Rhodoligotrophos defluvii: one gene and its partner. The protein of the gene in region 1 binds, or shares a complex with, the protein of each later gene. Links are inferred from orthologs where the notes say so. Each region holds a gene or a part of one and is shown on either strand. Other genes may lie near its edges.

What was found. The genes of interacting proteins can lie anywhere in the genome.
Region 2: the proteins of E4P09_RS09470 (region 1) and uvrB are in contact, whole or in part, in a crystal structure (PDB 7EGT), measured with the Thermus thermophilus proteins. The link is inferred for Rhodoligotrophos defluvii from one-to-one orthologs. Residues at the interface, in WP_096412145.1 of Thermus thermophilus: His654, Arg656, Phe657, Gln666, Asp668, Glu669, Lys680, Arg681, Leu682, Ser683, Lys685, Tyr686, Ala687; in WP_096411307.1 of Thermus thermophilus: Glu23, Leu25, Arg26, Asp27, Gly28, Glu29, Arg30, Phe31, Arg55, Glu326, Asp327, Phe328, Glu379, Ser382, Gln383, His398, Gly400, Arg401.

The regions. Positions count from the first base shown.
Region 1 is NZ_SZZM01000002.1:66,900-72,136, reverse strand. Bases 1-3,002 are described here. They hold E4P09_RS09470 (ATP-dependent helicase), read right to left. Parts: upstream 2,678-3,002; coding sequence 323-2,677; downstream 1-322. Other genes in these bases: clcA (H(+)/Cl(-) exchange transporter ClcA), read left to right, coding at 2,795-3,002; E4P09_RS09475 (beta-ketoacyl-ACP synthase III), read left to right, coding at 1-223. Also shown: more of clcA, read left to right, coding at 3,003-4,144; E4P09_RS09460 (aminotransferase class IV), read right to left, coding at 4,488-5,237. UniProt on the Escherichia coli protein: A helicase with DNA-dependent ATPase activity. Unwinds DNA duplexes with 3'-5' polarity. Translocates on single-stranded DNA with 3'-5' polarity. Initiates unwinding more efficiently from a nicked substrate than double-stranded DNA.
Region 2 is NZ_SZZM01000009.1:69,083-72,800, reverse strand. Bases 645-3,718 are described here. They hold uvrB (excinuclease ABC subunit UvrB), read right to left. Parts: upstream 3,417-3,718; coding sequence 873-3,416; downstream 645-872. Other genes in these bases: E4P09_RS25120 (hypothetical protein), read right to left, coding at 645-800. Outside these bases: gmk (guanylate kinase), read left to right, coding at 1-377; more of E4P09_RS25120, read right to left, coding at 591-644. UniProt on the Escherichia coli protein: The UvrABC repair system catalyzes the recognition and processing of DNA lesions. A damage recognition complex composed of 2 UvrA and 2 UvrB subunits scans DNA for abnormalities.

The sequences.
Region 1 (5,237 bases):
CCAGGCCAACAAGCGCATTCTCGACAGCACCGCCAAGCGGTTCGGCATTCCCGAAAGCAAGGTGGTGCTCACCGTGGATGTGCACGGCAACACCTCGGCCGCCTCCATACCGCTGGCGCTGGACGTGGCCGTGAAGGACGGGCGCATCCGCCGGGGCGACCTGGTGCTGATGGAGGCCATGGGCGGCGGCTTCACCTGGGGGGCGGCGCTGGTGCGCTGGTAGTAGCCACCCCGCAGGGCACTGGCCTTCCCTTGTGGCCCTGGATCACCGGCTCAAGGCCGGTGATGACGATCACTGAAAAACCGTCATGGGCCGGCTTGACTAGACCCGCTCGACGAAGCTCGCCAGCACCCGTTTTTCCCCGGCCTCGTCGAAGTCGATGGTCAGCTTGTTGCCGTCGACGCCGGTGACGGTGCCCTCGCCGAATTTGCCATGCAGCACGCGCTCGCCGCGGCTGAAACGCACGGCGTCCGCATCCTCGCGGGCGACAAGCTCGCCTTCAATGAAATGGGGGGCGGAGCGCACGGACTGGCCGCTGTCATAGGCCTGGCGGGCCCGCTTCCAGCCGGGGGTCGCATAGTCGGTCTGGTAGGGATTCATGGTGTCGAACCGACTCTCGCCGAAGGCCCAGCCGCGGCCATACGAACTGTAATTCGAGGAGGAGCGCTCGATCTCGACATCGTCCTCCGGCAGCTCGTCGACGAAACGCGAGGGTAGGGCGCTTTGCCATAGGGCGTGCACGCGCCGGTTCTGGGCGAAGGAGATGGTGCAGAACTTGCGCGCCCGGGTGATGCCGACATAGGCGAGGCGCCGTTCCTCCTCCAGGCCGGCGCGGCCGTTCTCGTCCAGCGAGCGCTGATGGGGGAAAAGCCCTTCCTCCCAGCCCGGCAGGAATACGGTGTCGAATTCCAGCCCCTTGGCCGAGTGCAGGGTCATGATGCTGACCTTGTCGTCGGAGGCCTGGTTGTCGGCGTCCATCACCAGGGCGATGTGCTCGAGGAAGCCGTTCATGGTCTCGAACTCGCCCATGGAGCGCACCAGCTCCTTCAGATTTTCCAGCCGCCCGGGCGCCTCGGGGCTGCGGTCGTTCTGCCACATCTCGGTATAGCCGGACTCATCCAGCACCATCTCGGCCAGGTCGGTATGGGGCATGCCGTCGAGCAGGGAGCACCAGCGGCGGAAGCTCTGGATGAGCTGCTTCAAGGCCGTCCGCGCCTTGGCGGGCAGCTCGTCGGTGTCGACCATCATCTCGGCCGCGCGGAACAGCGACGTTCCTTGCGCGCGGGCCACTTCATGCACCTTCTTGACGCTGGAATCGCCGATGCCCCGCTTGGGGACGTTCACGATGCGCTCGAAGGCGAGGTCGTTGTCGGGCTGGGCCGTCACCTTGAGATAGGCGAGCGCGTCGCGGATCTCCTGCCGCTCATAGAAACGCGGGCCGCCCACCACCTTGTAGGGGAGCCCTAAGGTGATGAAGCGGTCCTCGAATTCGCGCATCTGGAAGGACGCACGCACCAGGATGGCCATTTCGTTATAGGACTGGCCGCGAGCATGGGCCGCCTCGATGTCTTCGCCGATGGCGCGGGCTTCCTCCTCCGCATCCCAGTGGCCGCGCACCACCACCTTCTCACCAGTGGCGACGTCGGTGTGCAGGGTCTTGCCGAGCCGGCCTTCGTTATGGGCGATGAGGGCCGAGGCGGCGGCGAGGATGTGGGGCGTGGAGCGGTAGTTGCGCTCCAGCCGGATGACCTTGGCGCCCGGAAAGTCCTTCTCGAAGCGCAGGATGTTATCCACCTCCGCCCCGCGCCAGCCATAGATCGACTGGTCGTCATCGCCCACGCAGCAGATGTTCCTGTGCCCCTGGGCCAAGAGCCTCAGCCAGAGATACTGGGCGACGTTTGTGTCCTGGTATTCGTCCACCAGCATGTATTTGAACTTGCGCTGAAAGGACTGCAGCACCTCGTGATTGTCCTGGAACAGGCGCAGGGGCTCCAGCAGCAGGTCGCCGAAGTCGCAGGCGTTCAACACCTTCATGCGCGCCTGGTAGTCGCCATAGAGCTCAGCACCGCGGCCATTGGCATAGGCGTGGGATTCGCCCGCCGGCACCCGGTCGGGGGTGAGCCCACGGTTCTTCCAGCTGTCGATGAGGCTGGCGAGGTGACGGGCCGGCCAGCGCTTCTCGTCAATGTCGGCGGCGGCGATCACCTGCTTGAGCAGCCGGATCTGATCGTCGGTGTCCAGGATCGAGAAGTCTGGGCGCAGGCCCACGAGCTCGGCATGCCGCCTCAAGACCTTGACGCCGATGGAGTGGAAGGTGCCGAGCCACTGCATGCCTTCGACCACGCCGCCAATGAGCAGGCCGATGCGGTCCTTCATCTCGCGGGCTGCCTTGTTGGTGAAGGTCACCGCCAGGATCTGGCCGGGAAAGGCACGGCCGGTGGCCAGGATATGGGCAAGGCGGGTAGTGAGCACCCGGGTTTTGCCGGTGCCGGCGCCGGCCAGAACCAGAACCGGACCGTCGAGCGCTTCCACCGCCTCACGCTGCTCGGGGTTGAGGGCGGTCAAATAGGGCGCATCGCCCATGGGCCGCGCCATGGCCCGCGCGGCGATGCCGCCAGCCGATGGCGGCGGCACCTCGTCGTCGAAATCCGAGAGGTCCATGGGGCGCGGCGTCATCGGTCTGTATCCAGAGAAGAGGTCATGCAGCCTATATAGCACCGCTTGCGGATGATTCGACCCGTTGATCCCGCGAGTCGCGGATGATAGGTCCCCTGCAGATGTGCAGCATTGAGGATGCGGGGACCGGTGGAGGAGACCGAGCAACAGCAGCGACGTGGCCAAGCCAAGTATATGGGACTGGCGGCGCTGGTGGGACTGGTGGTCGGCGTGCTCGGCACCGTGTTTCATTTGGGCATCGATTGGCTGATCCAGTGGCCACAGTGGCTGGGCACGGTCGTCGGCGGGCCATGGCTGGTGGTATCGGCAGCGCTGGTCACGATGGCGATTACGGTGCTGTGCGTGTTTCTGGTGAAGCGCTATGCGCCGGAAGCAGGCGGCAGTGGCGTGCAGGAATTGGAGGGCGCGCTCGAAGGCTTGCGCGAGGTGCACTGGCGCCGGGTGCTGCCGGTGAAGTTCCTTGCCGGGTTACTGTCGATTTCCTCAGGGCTGGTGCTGGGCCGCGAAGGACCGACCATACATATCGGCGCCTCGGTTGCGGCAGCGCTTGCCGAATGGTCGCGCATCATCGATTTCGAGCGTCGCGGACTGCTTGCCGCGGGCGCCGCCGCCGGCCTTGCCTGCGCGTTCAATGCGCCGCTGGCGGCGGTGCTGTTCGTGATCGAGGAGACGCACCGGCAGTTTCCCTACACGTTCCGCACCTATATGGGCGTGATCGTCGCGTCCTGCCTGTCGGCCGTGGTGCTGCAAAATTTGACCAGCCCGGCGCCGGACCTCGACATCATGGTGCACGCGGTGCCGCTGTGGAGCCTGCCCGGCTTCCTGGTGCTGGGAGGGCTGCTCGGGCTGGTTGGCGTCGCGCTCAATGCCGGCCTGCTTGCGGCGTCGGATTTCGCGGCCGCCTGCGAGAAGCGCCTGCCTTATGCCTATCCGGCGGTGATCGGGCTCATGATCGGCATGCTGTTCGTGCTGGCGCCCTGGGCGGTTGGGGGCGGCGAGGCGGTGATCGAGGAACTAGCAAGCCACAATCCGGGGTTCTGGGTTCTGCTCGGGCTGGCGCTGCTGCGGTTCCTCACCACCGTCACCAGCTATTCTACCGGCGTGCCGGGCGGCATCTTCGCGCCGATCCTGACGCTGGCCACATGCGTGGGCCTTGCTTTCGGCGGGCTGGCCAATGGGCTCGGATCGGATTTCGCCATTGCGCCGACAGCCTTCGCGGTGGCGGCCATGGGCGGGCTGTTCACCGCGAGCGTGCGGGCGCCGATCGTGGGCGTGGCGCTGGCGATCGAGCTGACCGGCTCCTACACCTTGCTGCTGCCGGTGATGATCACGGCCGTGACCGCGAACCTGTTCGCCCATTGGGCCGGAGGGCGGCCGATCTACGAGCAGCTGCTGGAACGCACCTTGCGCAAGGCCGGGATCGACCCGCGCGTCGCCACCTCGCGCGAGCCGATCGGGCTGGGGTGATCGTAAGTTGCTGATTCAAGCCCTCAGGCTTGTCATGTCGGCTTGACCGGGCCTGTGGCTCTGTCTTCCCCTTTGGCCCTGGATTGCCGCGTCAAGCGCGGCAATGACGGAAATAGCTGATCTTTCTCCAAAACCGCCACGGCAAGGGCGTTCCGCTTGGCCCTGGATTGCCGCGTCGAGCGCGGCAATGACGGAAATAGCTGATCTTTCTCCAAAACCGCCACGGCAAGGGCGTTCCGCTTGGCCCTGGATTGCCGCGTCGAGCGCGGCAATGACGGAAATAGCTTATCTTTCTCCAAAACCGCCACGGCAAGGGCGTTCCGCTTGGCCCTGGATTGCCGCGTCAAGCGCGGCAATGGCGTGAATGGCCAGGGAAGGGGATAGCCGCGGCGAGTTGCCGTGCAACAGGCCCCGCGGCGCCGGCTCCGATCGGCTTTTCATCGAGCCTCACCACCGAGCGCAGGCCGAGGCTGTTGCTCAGGATGATCTCGTCGGCTGCGGCGAGGTCGGCGGGGTCAAGCGAGCGTTCCTGTCCTCCGTGGCGCGCGATGATCTCACCCCTGACGATGCCCGGCAGCACGCCGTCGCTCACGGGCGGGGTCAGCAGCTTACCCTGACGCATGACGAACAGGTTCGCGGCGGAGGCGCAGGCGGCGAGCCCGGCACTGTTCAGCAGGATGGCTTCCTGCCCGCCCTGCTCCTGCGCCTCGATAAGCGCCAGGATGCTGTCGAGATAGCCCAGCGCCTTCACGCGCGAGAGGGGCGAGTGCTCGTTGCGGCGGGTGGAGCGGGCGATGATCGCCGCAATCTCGGTCGGCCGGCTTGCCCAGGGGCTGGCCGTGATGATCACGCCGGGCCGGGGCGGGTCGGCCGGCAAGAGGCCGCGGGGACCTTGGCCACGGGTTATCGTGAGGCGGAGCGAGCCTTCGCGCAAGTTATTGACGGCCACCAAGGCATGAATACGGTCTGCCAGATCTTGGTCAGGCAAGGCCAGCGGCAGGCGCAGGGCCGCAAGCCCTTGGCGCAAACGGGCAAGATGCGCCTCCAGCCGCAACACCCGGCCCTCATGCACCGCCATGGTCTCGAACAGGCC
Region 2 (3,718 bases), on another replicon or contig:
GCGAGCCGGTGGAGCAGGCACTGGAGCGCGGGCAGGACGTGCTGTTCGACATCGACTGGCAGGGCACGCTGCAGCTCTACGACGCCTCGCGCGATGATGTGGTTTCCGTCTTCGTGCTGCCGCCTTCGATCGCCGAGCTGAAGGCACGGCTGGAGCGGCGCGCGGAGGACGCCTCCGACGTGATCGCGCGGCGACTGGCCAATACGCCGATCGAGCTCGCCCACTGGACCGACTATGACTACGTAATCATCAACAGCGACGTTCAGGCGGCGTTCGACAGCCTCAAGGCAATCCTGGCGGCAGAACGCGTCCGCCGCACCCGCCAGCCGGCTCTGGCGGATTTCGTTGAGGGGCTGCTGGGGGAGTTGAAGGGGTAAGCGGCACGGCCCCAGCCGCATCCGGGCATGCAGACGCATCCGTTCCGCCACCCTGTTGCCGGCCTTGAGCCAGGCATCCAGGGGCCACACGGGATGGGCTTTCCTCTGGGGTCCTGGATCACCGGGTCAAGCCCGGTGATGACGAGGGGGCGGGGATCGTTGCCGTCTTGCCGGGCTTGAGCTGGGTATCCAGGGGCCACACGGCAGACGGAATCATGGCTGCCAGGCGCGTTCGGATTTCTGCTCATAGTGCTCGAAGGCCTTGCAGATGCCGCCGAGCACTTCGGCGGAGGTTTCGAACATGGCCTTGAACTGGGGGTCGTCGACCTTGTCGATATCCTCGCGCAGGTGGGTAATGGTCTCTTCCAGGCGCTGCTTCATCTTGCGCGTGTGGTGAGACGGGTTGTTATCGTCTGGAGACATTAGCGTTCTCCGTTCGCAAATGAATAGTGATTGTGCGGAGAACGATGGGGCTTGCACTGGGTTCCAGCCGCGTCAGCGCCTCGGGCCGCCATAGGTGCGCGTGCCCGGCTTGCCTCCGCTGGAGCGGCCCGAGGTTCGGCGGCCGCCGGGGCGGACGGTGGTGGCGAGCTTCTCCGGCTTCTCCGGGAGCGCGTCGCTCCGGCCGTGGGGCGTGGCGCGGTCCGAGCCCAGGCCGACCTCGTCGAGATTGGGCAGGACCTTGCCCGAGGGCAGGATCGGGCGGCCCTTGGCATCGCGCGGCAGGTGGGCGGCTTCGTCGCCATATTCGCGGACCTGGCGGTAGGGTAGGGCGCCCCCACCCCGGCCCTCCCCCGTGCCGGGGGAGGGCGAGCGGCGGGCCTTCGTCCCGCCGGTCTTGCCTTCGCCATGACGGCCGGCGGTGTCCTCCAGCTGGCTTTGCCGCACGCTTGGGTCTTCCAGCACCGCCAATTCGGTGGCGCGCAGGCGCTTGACCTCGTCGCGCAGCCGGGCGGCCTCCTCGAATTCGAGATTGGCGGCCGCCTCGCGCATGCGCTTCTCCATGTCGGCGATCACCGCTTCGAGGTTATGGCCGAAGGTGGCCGCCGTCTCGGCAAAGCCGGTGCCGACGGTCACGTGATCCTGCTCATAGACCGAGGCCAGAATATCGGAGATGCGGGCACGGACCGATTCCGGGGTGATGCCGTGCTCGGCATTGTAGGCCAGCTGCTTCTCGCGGCGGCGGTTGGTCTCGGCCAGCGCCCGCTCCATGGAGCCGGTGACGCTGTCGGCATAAAGGATCACGCGGCCATCCACATTGCGCGCGGCGCGGCCGATGGTCTGGATGAGGGAGGTTTCCGAGCGTAGGAAGCCCTCCTTATCCGCGTCCAGAATGGCGACCAGCGCGCATTCCGGAATGTCGAGCCCCTCGCGCAAGAGGTTGATGCCGACCAGCACGTCGAAGGCGCCCAGCCTGAGGTCGCGGATGATCTCGATGCGCTCCAGGGTGTCGATATCCGAATGCATGTAGCGCACGCGGATGCCCTGCTCATGCATATATTCGGTGAGATCCTCGGCCATGCGCTTGGTGAGCACCGTGACCAGGGCGCGATAGCCACGCGCGGCCACTTCGCGCACCTCGGCGATGAGGTCGTCGACCTGGGTGGCGACAGGGCGGATCTCCACGGGCGGATCGACCAGGCCGGTGGGCCGGATCACCTGCTCGGCGAAGACGCCGCCGGTGCGCGCCATTTCCCAAGACCCCGGCGTGGCCGAGACATAGATGGTCTGCGGCCGCATGGCATCCCATTCCTCGAAGCGCAGCGGCCGGTTGTCGATGGCCGAGGGCAGGCGGAAGCCGAACTCGGCAAGGGTCGCCTTGCGGTTGAAGTCGCCACGGAACATGGCACCGATCTGGGGCACCGTAACGTGGCTCTCGTCGATGAAGACGATGGCGTTGTCGGGGAGATATTCGAACAGGGTCGGCGGCGGCTCGCCCGGCTTGCGGCCGGTGAGGTAGCGGGAATAGTTCTCGATGCCGGCGCAGGAGCCGGTCGCCTCCATCATCTCCATGTCGAACAAGGTGCGCTGCTCCAGCCGCTGGGCTTCGAGGATGCGGCCGGCCGCGTGGAACTCCTCCAGCCGCCTGCGCAGGTCTTCCTTGATGAGCCGCACGGCCTGCTGCAGCGTGGGCTTCGGCGTCACGTAATGCGAGTTGGCGTAAACCTTCACGGTCTGCAGCTCGGCGGTCTTCTGGCCGGTCAAGGGATCGAACTCGGTGATCTGCTCGATCTCGTCGCCGAACAGGGACAGGCGCCAGGCGCGATCCTCATAGTGGGCCGGGAAGATCTCGATGGTGTCGCCGCGCACCCGAAAGGTGCCGCGCTGGAAGGCGGCATCGCTGCGCTTGTACTGGAGCGCCACGAGATCGGCGAGCAGGCGGCGCTGCTCGATGCGTTCGCCGCGCGACAGGGCGAAGGTCATGGCCGAATAGGTCTCGACCGAGCCGATGCCGTAGATGCAGGAGACGGAGGCGACGATGATCACATCGTCCCGCTCGAGCAGGGCGCGGGTCGCGGCGTGGCGCATCCGGTCGATCTGCTCGTTGATGGAGCTTTCCTTCTCGATATAGGTGTCGGTGCGCGGCACATAGGCTTCCGGCATGTAATAGTCGTAATAGGAAACGAAGTACTCGACCGCGTTGTCCGGAAAGAAGCTCTTGAATTCGCCATAGAGCTGGGCGGCGAGCGTCTTGTTGGGGGCGAGCACCAGGGCCGGGCGCTGGGTGGCCTCGATCACCTTGGCCATGGTGAAGGTCTTGCCGGAGCCGGTGACCCCGAGCAGCACCTGGTCGCGCTCGGCGGTATTGATGCCGCTGACGAGTTCGGCGATGGCCGTGGGCTGATCGCCGGCCGGCTGATAATCGGAGGCCAGCCGGAAGCGGATGCCACCTTCCGATTTCTCCGGCCGCTCCGGCCGATGCGGCATGAACATCGCAAGATGCTGCGGCATCTGCGGCCGCATCGAGGCGAGCGCATCGAGCGAGGTGCCCGTGATCGGGCGGGCAGGGGCTTCGGAGAATCCGCGGGAACGTGGCATGGCGGGAATATAGGGTGAACGGGTGCGGCCGTGAAGCCGTCACCCGATCGCCCGGCAGATCGTACCGTTCCGCTTGCAGAGCGCTACTGATCTGACAGCGGAACATCATTCGTCATGACCCGGCTCGGCGCCTATGCGCGGTCGAGCATGGCGATGAGCTTAATACGCACCCCTCTCGTCATTGCCGCGCTTGACGCGGCAATCCAGGGGCCGCAAGGGAATTCGCGCCGTGTGGCCCTGGATGCCCCGGTCGCGCCGGGGCATGACGGTTTTGCGAGGGATATCAACGGCTTCACGCGGCA